2 regions of the Paenalkalicoccus suaedae genome follow, and region 1 is predicted to be linked to the other one. Evidence: predicted binding sites of a transcription regulator. Region 1 holds the regulator's gene; the other holds the start of a gene.

Region 1 (4,431 bases):
TGGAAAAAAAGAGTATGCTCTCTATGCTAATTAAAAGCTTTGATGTAGATTCAGACGATCTTAAACCTCACAAAGCGCGAGAGAGGAAAGTTTGGGTGAGCAATGTCGAGTTCCATTGATTATGATATGTCTTACTACTACTATAGGAGGTCCAATCGTTGGCGCCATCATTGCGGCAATTCCCCATACCCCTGTCGCGAGTCCGCGTTCGTTTTTAGGGAACACTTCGAAAATAAGCGCGAGTGACAGTGGCATCATCACGCCACCTCCGATTCCCTGCAGGCCTCGGAATGTAATGAGAGATGGTAGATTCCAAGATAGAGAGCCTAGTACGGATCCGATGGTAAAGATCGTAAGTCCGATCAAAAAGAGTTGCTTTTTACCGATTTTATCTCCGAGGTAGCCGGTTAGCGGCATCGTCATCCCCATTGTGACCATAAAGATCGTAATGACCCAGCCCGTTGCAACGGCATCGGAGTCAAAGACGCGCATTAGCTGTGGCACGGCGGGATTTAGCATACTGTTATTTAATATGATGGTGAATGTTCCGAGTAGAACGGAAATGACAACGAGCCATTTCTGTGGGATTTTAGCCATGGTGTTCTCCTTTTTTGAAGTTGGTTCGCGGTGGTGATGGTTTGGTTAGTGCTTATATAAGTGTGTTTAGATTGAAGGTTTCTTTCGAGTTCCGAATCAGTAATATTCCTCTATCATACCATGTTGGGGTGAAAGTTGCTTACGAGGTGTTTGGTTTACTTGCTAGATGAATAACTGCTAACTAATTTAGTGCTTTTAGCTCTTCGAGCTAAGTGAATAAGTGCCAACTTGTTTAGGGCGTCTAGCTCTTGGAGCTAGACCTTATTTAGATGCCGAAGTGCCAATCTGTTACTTTCGGTTTTGGTAGAGTATCAGGTTTGAGTCGTCAGCTCTGCGGACACTCTACGACATTAGCAGGGTCTAGGTCTGAGCCTCCTCGTGCTGCAGGAGTCGACTGTCGTCTCCTCCTAAACGCATCTCTGTGGGGTCTCATCCCTAGCCAATTCCTGCTAATTGTCTCCGAATGTCCTCCGAGTCTGCCGCCTCTTGAGCTTCTATTGGGGAATGCCAGATTACTTAGAGATGTTCATGATAGTTTGTGTTTCCATTTTGCTTTCTCGTCACTTCTACCACGGTTCGCATCACAACTGGCAATTTTCTCTTCATTTCATTACCGCTTCTCTTCACAACGCAAACCGTTCGCTTCACTTCTTACTTGCTCGTCATTTCTACCACGTTTCACATCACAACTAGCAGCTTTCCCTTCACTTCGTCACCGCTTCTCTTCACAACACAAACCGTTCGCTTCACTTGTTTCTTCGTGCGCTCTTTTATAAGTGGCAGTTGAGCAACTGATGGTGCCTTACTGATGGACTGTGAAGGGAAAGAGAAAGTGAACGTATCAATCCATTTACCGTCGCCGTAGGTGCTCCGAAGCGGCGGGCGCGTATTACCAGTGGTAGCACTTACGCGCGGCGAAAATCCTTTCGCACGTCCCCTGGACGGGCGAAATAGTTGAGCAAGCCACCACCGGTAGTTGCGCCCGCCGCGCAGGGGCACCGAAGGTGACAGCACTTGACCTTGACCTTGATCTTGCTCTTTCCCTTAACCCCAAACAAAAAAGCCCGAACCACATAGGCTCGGACCCTCCCTTAATTCGACGACAACGGATAGTGCTTTAAGAAATAAACAAGTGACTGCAACTCTACCGACAGATCAATATGATGCACACGAACATCGTCCGGTACAGACAGTCTCGCTGGAGTGAAATTCAGAATACCCTTGATGCCAGCTTCCACTAGCTTCTCCGCAATCCCCTGCGCTGCACTTGATGGGACCGTTAAGATTGCAACGTCTAAGTTCCCTTCAATATGACGCTTTAAATCATCAAAATGATGTACAGGTACATCGCCAATGACCGTGCCGACTGTATTTTCGTCCACATCAAAGGCCATCTCAATGCGTGTGTTATTGCTCTTACTGAAGTTGTACTTTAAAAAGGCTGTGCCTAGGTTACCGACGCCGACGAGTGCTACTTTTGTAAGCTCGTCTTGATCGAGTGTTTTGCGGAAAAAGGAGAGGAGGTAATTGACGTTGTAGCCGTAGCCCTTCTTCCCTAATGCGCCAAAGTACGAGAAGTCGCGGCGAATGGTGGCCGAATCGACCTTCACCGCTTCACTTAATTCAGACGACGACACTCTCGTTTTGCCTGACGTCTGGAGTCCTTCAAGAAATCGATAGTATAACGGCAGTCGCTTTGCCGTTGCCTGTGGAATTTTCGCTTGATCCATATCCATCTTGTATGCCCCCTGTAATAAAGCTTTTAACATTATATAAGTAAAACATTAGCCTGCTAGGTTGATAACGCTTCCAATCTTTTAAGTGACAAATAGCTTACTAAAGTAAGCATCCTATCTAGCAGTATATATGTAATAACCTTCACAATCCAGTTTTTTGCGATATTTCCGCAGTCACGTTCTATTCTACACTATTTTGTGTCCCTGTGCAGAGATCTTGGTCATTGAATAGTTGCCAGAGGCACAACACTTCCTGTACGCTTAACGTAGACTATAACGTGAGGATGACCTAGCTATGATTTTATTACAGTGCGCTCAGCTATCCAAATTCTTTGGATCCGAGCAAATTTTATCAAATGTGAAATTGGAAATTAAAAGTCGCGAGCGCGTGGCACTTGTTGGTCGCAACGGCGCCGGCAAGTCCACCCTCTTAAAGGTGATCGCCGGTGAGATGAACTATGATAGTGGCACGCTCATGATTCCAAAGGAGACCACGATCGGCTATCTCGCTCAGGACAGCGGCCTCGAGACCTCCCGCTCGATCTGGGATGAGATGCTCACCGTCTTTACCGAGGTGAGAAACATGGAGAAGACGCTTCGCAAGTTAGAGGAGCGAATGAGCGATCCGATGCAAGAGGACTATGAAAAGATTTTAAAGGAATATGACCAGCTTCAGCTCGACTTCCAGGCTCGTGGAGGGTTTCAATATGAAGCTGACATTCGCAGTATTTTATCAGGACTTCACTTTACTTCGTTTGATTATGATACACCGGTTGAGTCTCTTAGTGGAGGGCAAAAAACGCGCCTTGCTTTAGGAAAGCTTCTGCTCTCTAAGCCGGACCTGCTCATTTTAGACGAGCCAACAAACCATTTGGACATCGACACGTTGACGTGGCTAGAAGGCTATTTGTCCGCTTATGACGGAGCTGTTTTGATTGTTTCTCACGATAGATACTTTTTAGATAAGGTTGTAGGGGTCGTGTACGAGCTGTCGTTCCGCCAGACGCGCCGATTCGTCGGGAACTATTCATCGTATTTAGATGAGGCCGCGAAGCTTGAGGAGCAGGAGTGGAAGCTGTTTGAGAAGCAGCAGGGTGAGATTAAGAAGCTCGAGGATTTTGTGCAACGTAACTTGGCGCGTGCGTCGACGAGTAACCGTGCGAAGAGTCGTCGTAAGCAGCTTGATCGTATGGAGCGCATGGATCGGCCGCGGTCGGACGATAAGTCTGCGCAGTTCTCGTTTGGGATTACGAAGCAGACGGGTAATGATGTCATGAAGATTGATAGCCTCTCACTCGGGTACACGGATGAGGCGCTTGTGACGAACCTTTCGCTCGATCTATCGCGCGGCGAGAGTTTAGCGCTCATTGGTCCGAACGGGATTGGGAAATCGACGCTGTTAAAGGCGATCGTAAAGAAGTTAAAGCCGCTCGCAGGATCGATTCATTACGGTAGTAACGTGGAAATTGGCTACTACGATCAGGAACAAACGGAGCTCCATTCGTCAAAGACCGTCTTACAGGAGCTGTGGGACGATTATCCACAAACGCCGGAGAAGGATATTCGTACGGTACTTGGGAATTTCTTATTTAGTGGCGACGATGTGCTAAAAAATGTCCAAGATTTAAGCGGTGGCGAGAAGGCGCGTCTTGCACTCTCAAAACTGATGATGCAAAAGGCTAATGTCCTCATTCTCGATGAGCCGACGAACCACTTGGATCTCGATAGTAAAGAGGTGCTCGAGGAAGCCTTGATTAGCTATCCAGGCACGATTATTTTCGTCTCGCACGACCGATATTTCGTCAATCGTATGGCGACGCGTGTAGCCGAGCTCTCGCCAACTGGCGTCACAAGCTATCTCGGCGACTACGATTACTACGTGCAAAAGAAGCTCGAGCAGGCTGAGCTAAAGCGTCTTGCCGAGGAGGAAAATAAGCCGGCGGTTTCAGACGTGCAGGCTACTCCTTCTTCTAAATCCGACTATCAGGAAAACAAGGCGAAGCAAAAGAACGAACGTCAGCGAAAGCGTCGCATTGAAGAGCTAGAAAATGCGATTGAGCAGAAGGAAACGGTGATCGAAGAACTAGAAGCGAAGCTT
Region 2 (4,431 bases), 100 kb from region 1:
TGCTTGACGGAGAGATGGGTGATCCTCTAGTGCTTTATAAACGATGCGTTTTTCAACCTCGTTAAGCTGCTCTTTAAGAGACATAGTAGAAGCATTTATTCCAATGTTTTTTAAATGACGAGGTAGATCGTCGGGCTCAATAGTTGTTGCGGGGACGGAGACAACCATACTCTCAATCACATTTTTAAGCTCACGTACGTTGCCCGGCCAGTGATAGTTTAGGAGCAAGAGCTTAGTTGCTGGATCCATCATCTTTTGGATGCTGTATTGTCTTACGTAATAGTCAAAAAAGTAGTCGATGAGAGCGAGCAAGTCTTCGCTTCGCTCTCGTAATGGTGGGATGATAAGCTCGATCACTTGAAGTCGATAGTAGAGATCTTCTCGAAACCGACCTTCTTCAACAAGCTTACGCAACGGCTTGTTTGTGGCGGAGATCAGCCTGATATCAACTTTACGTGACTTTACACTTCCAAGTCTTTGTATATGTTTATCTTGCAAAACGCGCAATAGCTTCACCTGAACAGCTAGGGGAAGCTCTGCTACTTCATCGAGTAGTACGGTCCCACCATCAGCTAGCTCAAGTAAACCTATTTTGCCATCACTACTTGCGCCGCTGAAGGCACCGCGCGAATAGCCAAACAGCTCGGATTCAATCAAATTCTCCGGAATCGCGCCACAGTTAATTTTAATGAAGGGGTTATCTTTACGCGAACTTGAGCTATGGATGAGGTTGGCTAACACCTCTTTGCCAGCGCCGGTTGGACCTAGTAGTAGCACGCTCGTTGGGAAATCCGCAATCCGTTCGATCGTCTCAATAAGCTGATTCATCTGTGGGCTGAGGAAAAAAGTGTGCTCTTTATTTAGCGTAAACGTATACATATGTCGATTCATTTTGGCACGACTGCGCTCACGTTTTAATTCGTTTGTCATGCGAGTAAGTTGCGTAATATCGCGAACACTTGTGACAACGAGCTGAATGTTATTGTGATCATCAAAAATAGGATTACCAGTTACCATGACATCTTTTTGTTGCTGACCGATTTTTTGTAAAATAGTTACTTGCTGTTTGCGCTCTAATACGTGAAGGGAAACGGACTGATCAAAGTAGCCAGCGTTAATGAGCTCGCGCATGTGGCGCCCAACGAGCTCATTTCTAGCGTACCCAGTGATTTCTTCATAGGCAGTATTGACATAAAGCGTAATGCCTTGCCCATCGACAACATAGATACCATCCGTCGAAAATTCAATCGTTTTCTCGTATGGAATTACTCGTTGCAAAAAGAGCACCCCCTAAGTGGTGAGTATTTGAACCAACTGGTGAGAATGTTCACCAGTATAATTTGTGGATGAAATGAATGCGCTTACATTATTATGGTGAATTTTATCACCAATTGACAAAAATAACAAGTTGACTTTCCTTAGTAGAAAGGTATTTGTCGAGTTGGCACGTTACTTGCATTAAAAGTATATGAAAACCTGAACGATAAATTGAAGGAGGGCATGCAATGGTAAACATTAATAAGGCAAGACCGAAGCTCTATGTCATGGATAATGGTCGAATGAAGATGGACAAGAGTTGGATGATTGCAATGCACAACCCTGCAACAATTGATAATCCAAATGCACCAACCGAGTTTGTGGAGTTCCCGGTATACACAGTGCTAATTGATCATCCGGAAGGGAAGATTTTATTTGATACGGCTTGTAATCCGAATTCGATGGGGGCGGATGGACGTTGGGGTCAAATAACGCAAAAAATGTTTCCGATTCAAATGGAAGAGGAGTGCTATTTACACAACCGACTTGAGCAGCTCGATGTCAGGCCTGAGGATATAAAATATGTGGTTGCCTCGCATTTACATCTAGATCATGCAGGATGCTTAGAGCTATTTACGAATGCGACGATTATCGTTCATGAAGATGAGCTTAGTGGGACGTTAAAAACGTATGCTAATAATGCAAAAGAGGGCGCCTACGTTTGGGCAGATATTGATGCTTGGATTAAAAATAACCTTCAGTGGCGTCAAATTAAACGAACAGAGGATAACCTACTATTAGCGGAGGGAATTCGAGTATTAAATTTTGGGAGTGGTCATGCATGGGGCATGATTGGTCTTCACATTGATATGCCAGACACAGGCGGCATTATACTTGCCTCTGACGCGATCTATACGGCCGAAAGCTTTGGACCACCAATTAAACCGCCTGGCATCATTTACGATTCGCTCGGATATTCAAACGCAGTAGAAAAAATTCGTAAACTCGCACACGAAACAAAATCAGATGTCTGGTTTGGTCATGATGCCAATCAATTTAAGCAGTTTCGTAAATCAACGGAAGGCTACTATGAGTAGCTATGTAAAGGGGGGACATAAAGAATGACTGTCGAAAAAATTGTACTCCCACCTTTAAGTTTTACTGGGCTTGGATCTTTAAAGCATCTTGTGCCAGAAGTAACTCGTCTAGGTGCTACATCTATTTTACTTGTTACAGACCCAATGCTCGAGGAGTTAAAACTTACTACCCATGTAACAAAGCCACTTAAAGAAGCTGGCTTTGACATTACAACATATAGTGATGTCGTTCCAGAGCCTCCGATTGCTAAGGGTGAAAAACTTGTAACGTTTGTACGGCAAGAGGAATTTGATCTTATTATTGGTTTAGGTGGTGGAAGCGCGCTTGATTTAGCTAAACTAGCCGCTGTGATGGCACATCACAAAGGTGATGTGAAAGACTATTTAAACTTAACAGGATCTAAAGCTGTAAGGGAAAAGGGCCTTCCAAAGCTACTCATTCCAACTACCTCAGGGACAGGCTCAGAGGTGACTAATATTGCTGTATTCTCACTCGAAACGACGAAGGATGTCGTTACTCACGATTATTTAATTGCAGATGTAGCAATTATTGATCCAATGCTGACTCTTACTGTGCCGCCACGTGTTACAGCGGCAACAGGCGTGGACGCCTTAACTCACGCTATCGAGGGCTACCTTTCTATTCATGCTAGTCCTACAACAGACGGACTTGCACTAGAAGCGATTCGCCTTATCTCAAAATCGATCCGAGCGGCGGTTAAGAATGGGAAGGACGAACAGGCTCGCACAGATATGAGCTACGGTAGCTACATGGCAGGACTCGCCTTTTTTAATGCTGGAGTGGCTGGAGTCCATGCGTTAGCATATCCGTTAGGTGGTCAGTTTCATTTATCCCATGGAGAGTCAAACGCGGTACTTCTGCCTTATGTAATGGGTTATATTCGCAAAAGCTGTGAGGAGCGAATGGCTACTATCTATTACGCAATGAAGCCCGAGGCCCACGGTCTATCGATAGATGAAGCATCAAAGCGCTGCGTGGCAGAGCTTAAGCAATTGGTGAATGATGTAGGCATTCCAAAAACACTAGGGGAGTTTAATATTCCTGAATCTGCACTAGATAGCTTGACAATGGATGGGGTAAAGCAAAAACGACTGTTAGCTCGCAGTCCCCTTCCATTACACGAAAGGGAGATACGAGAGATTTATCAATCTGCTTTTCATGGGAATATAGTGGAATATGAAGGATAGATAACGTAGTTAAGTAAGAGAGGGCATACTATAGTTGAAGTGGTAGGCCCTCTCAAATTATTAATTATTCTCGCTCAAGCCTTGCAATCGCCTCAAGCAAATAGCTTCTATACGCGTTTGCTCGCGGGAGCTCGAAGCCTACGCTATTTTGCGTAAGGGATTCAATCAGAATCTCAAAGTTATCAACCAAATGCTGCGTCGACATACCGTGCTTGCGCAAAATCTCATCGAGCCAGACGCTATAATCGACAAACATCGTCGCGTCATCAATCGTATAGGCTGCGTGGAGCTGTTTTAGATGGTGCTGGTTATCTTCGTAGCACTTTTGCTTACCTGCTTCACCATACTTTTCTACTAAAGAAGGATCGCGCTCGTAAATGCGTGCAGTCACGTCTTCAAGTAGATGGTGCGTGTTGATATCGACCTTCATCGTGCCACCACTTGGTGTTGCGTGACTTTGGGAACGATATTTGCGAGCTCTTGATCGGGGTACTTTTTTTCGAGCTCGTGAATGCGTTTAAATTCACTGCTGCGGACCCAAGTCAGATAGCTATCTTTATCTGTGAAAAAAAGCTGGACAGTAATTTCTCCGGGTTTCTTTTCGTTTTGAAGAAGAAGGAAGTCTAGGAAGCCAGGAGCTTTATCTACTCTACGTGATCTTTTTTGATAGAGTCCAATCACTTCGTCGGCTTTATGGTCTGGGACAAGAAATGTTGAGAAAACCGTATACATGAAGCAAACACCTCAATTAGTTTGATTTAGGTAACGAAAAGCGGAAGTGACATTGTCCTTCCTTTAACACGTATTCATCATGAACAACGGTAAAATCTTCGTTATAACCCTTTGCAATCGCAGGATCGATGACCTG

What was found. The regulator Rex, encoded in region 1, represses fermentation and respiration genes when NADH is low (regulators of the CRP and FNR family bind a similar motif). The targets are predictions, from matches to a motif close to TTGTGAAATATTTCACAA.
Region 2: a site for Rex is predicted at 1,373-1,390, ahead of ahlS (AhlS family quorum-quenching N-acyl homoserine lactonase). Genes of this name have one in related genera too.

The regions. Positions count from the first base shown of each region.
Region 1 is NZ_CP041372.2:719,986-724,416, reverse strand. It holds gene FLK61_RS04140 (recombinase family protein) at 1-119, shown strand, start outside; partial or broken gene FLK61_RS04135 (MFS transporter) at 142-597, opposite strand; gene FLK61_RS04130 (redox-sensing transcriptional repressor Rex) at 1,689-2,333, opposite strand; gene FLK61_RS04125 (ABC-F family ATP-binding cassette domain-containing protein) at 2,629-4,431, shown strand, end outside.
Region 2 is NZ_CP041372.2:616,864-621,294, forward strand. It holds gene FLK61_RS03590 (sigma-54 interaction domain-containing protein) at 1-1,278, opposite strand, end outside; gene ahlS (AhlS family quorum-quenching N-acyl homoserine lactonase) at 1,506-2,354, shown strand; gene FLK61_RS03600 (iron-containing alcohol dehydrogenase) at 2,379-3,563, shown strand; gene FLK61_RS03605 (globin family protein) at 3,628-3,993, opposite strand; gene FLK61_RS03610 (antibiotic biosynthesis monooxygenase family protein) at 3,990-4,295, opposite strand; gene FLK61_RS20025 (L-2-amino-thiazoline-4-carboxylic acid hydrolase) at 4,312-4,431, opposite strand, start outside.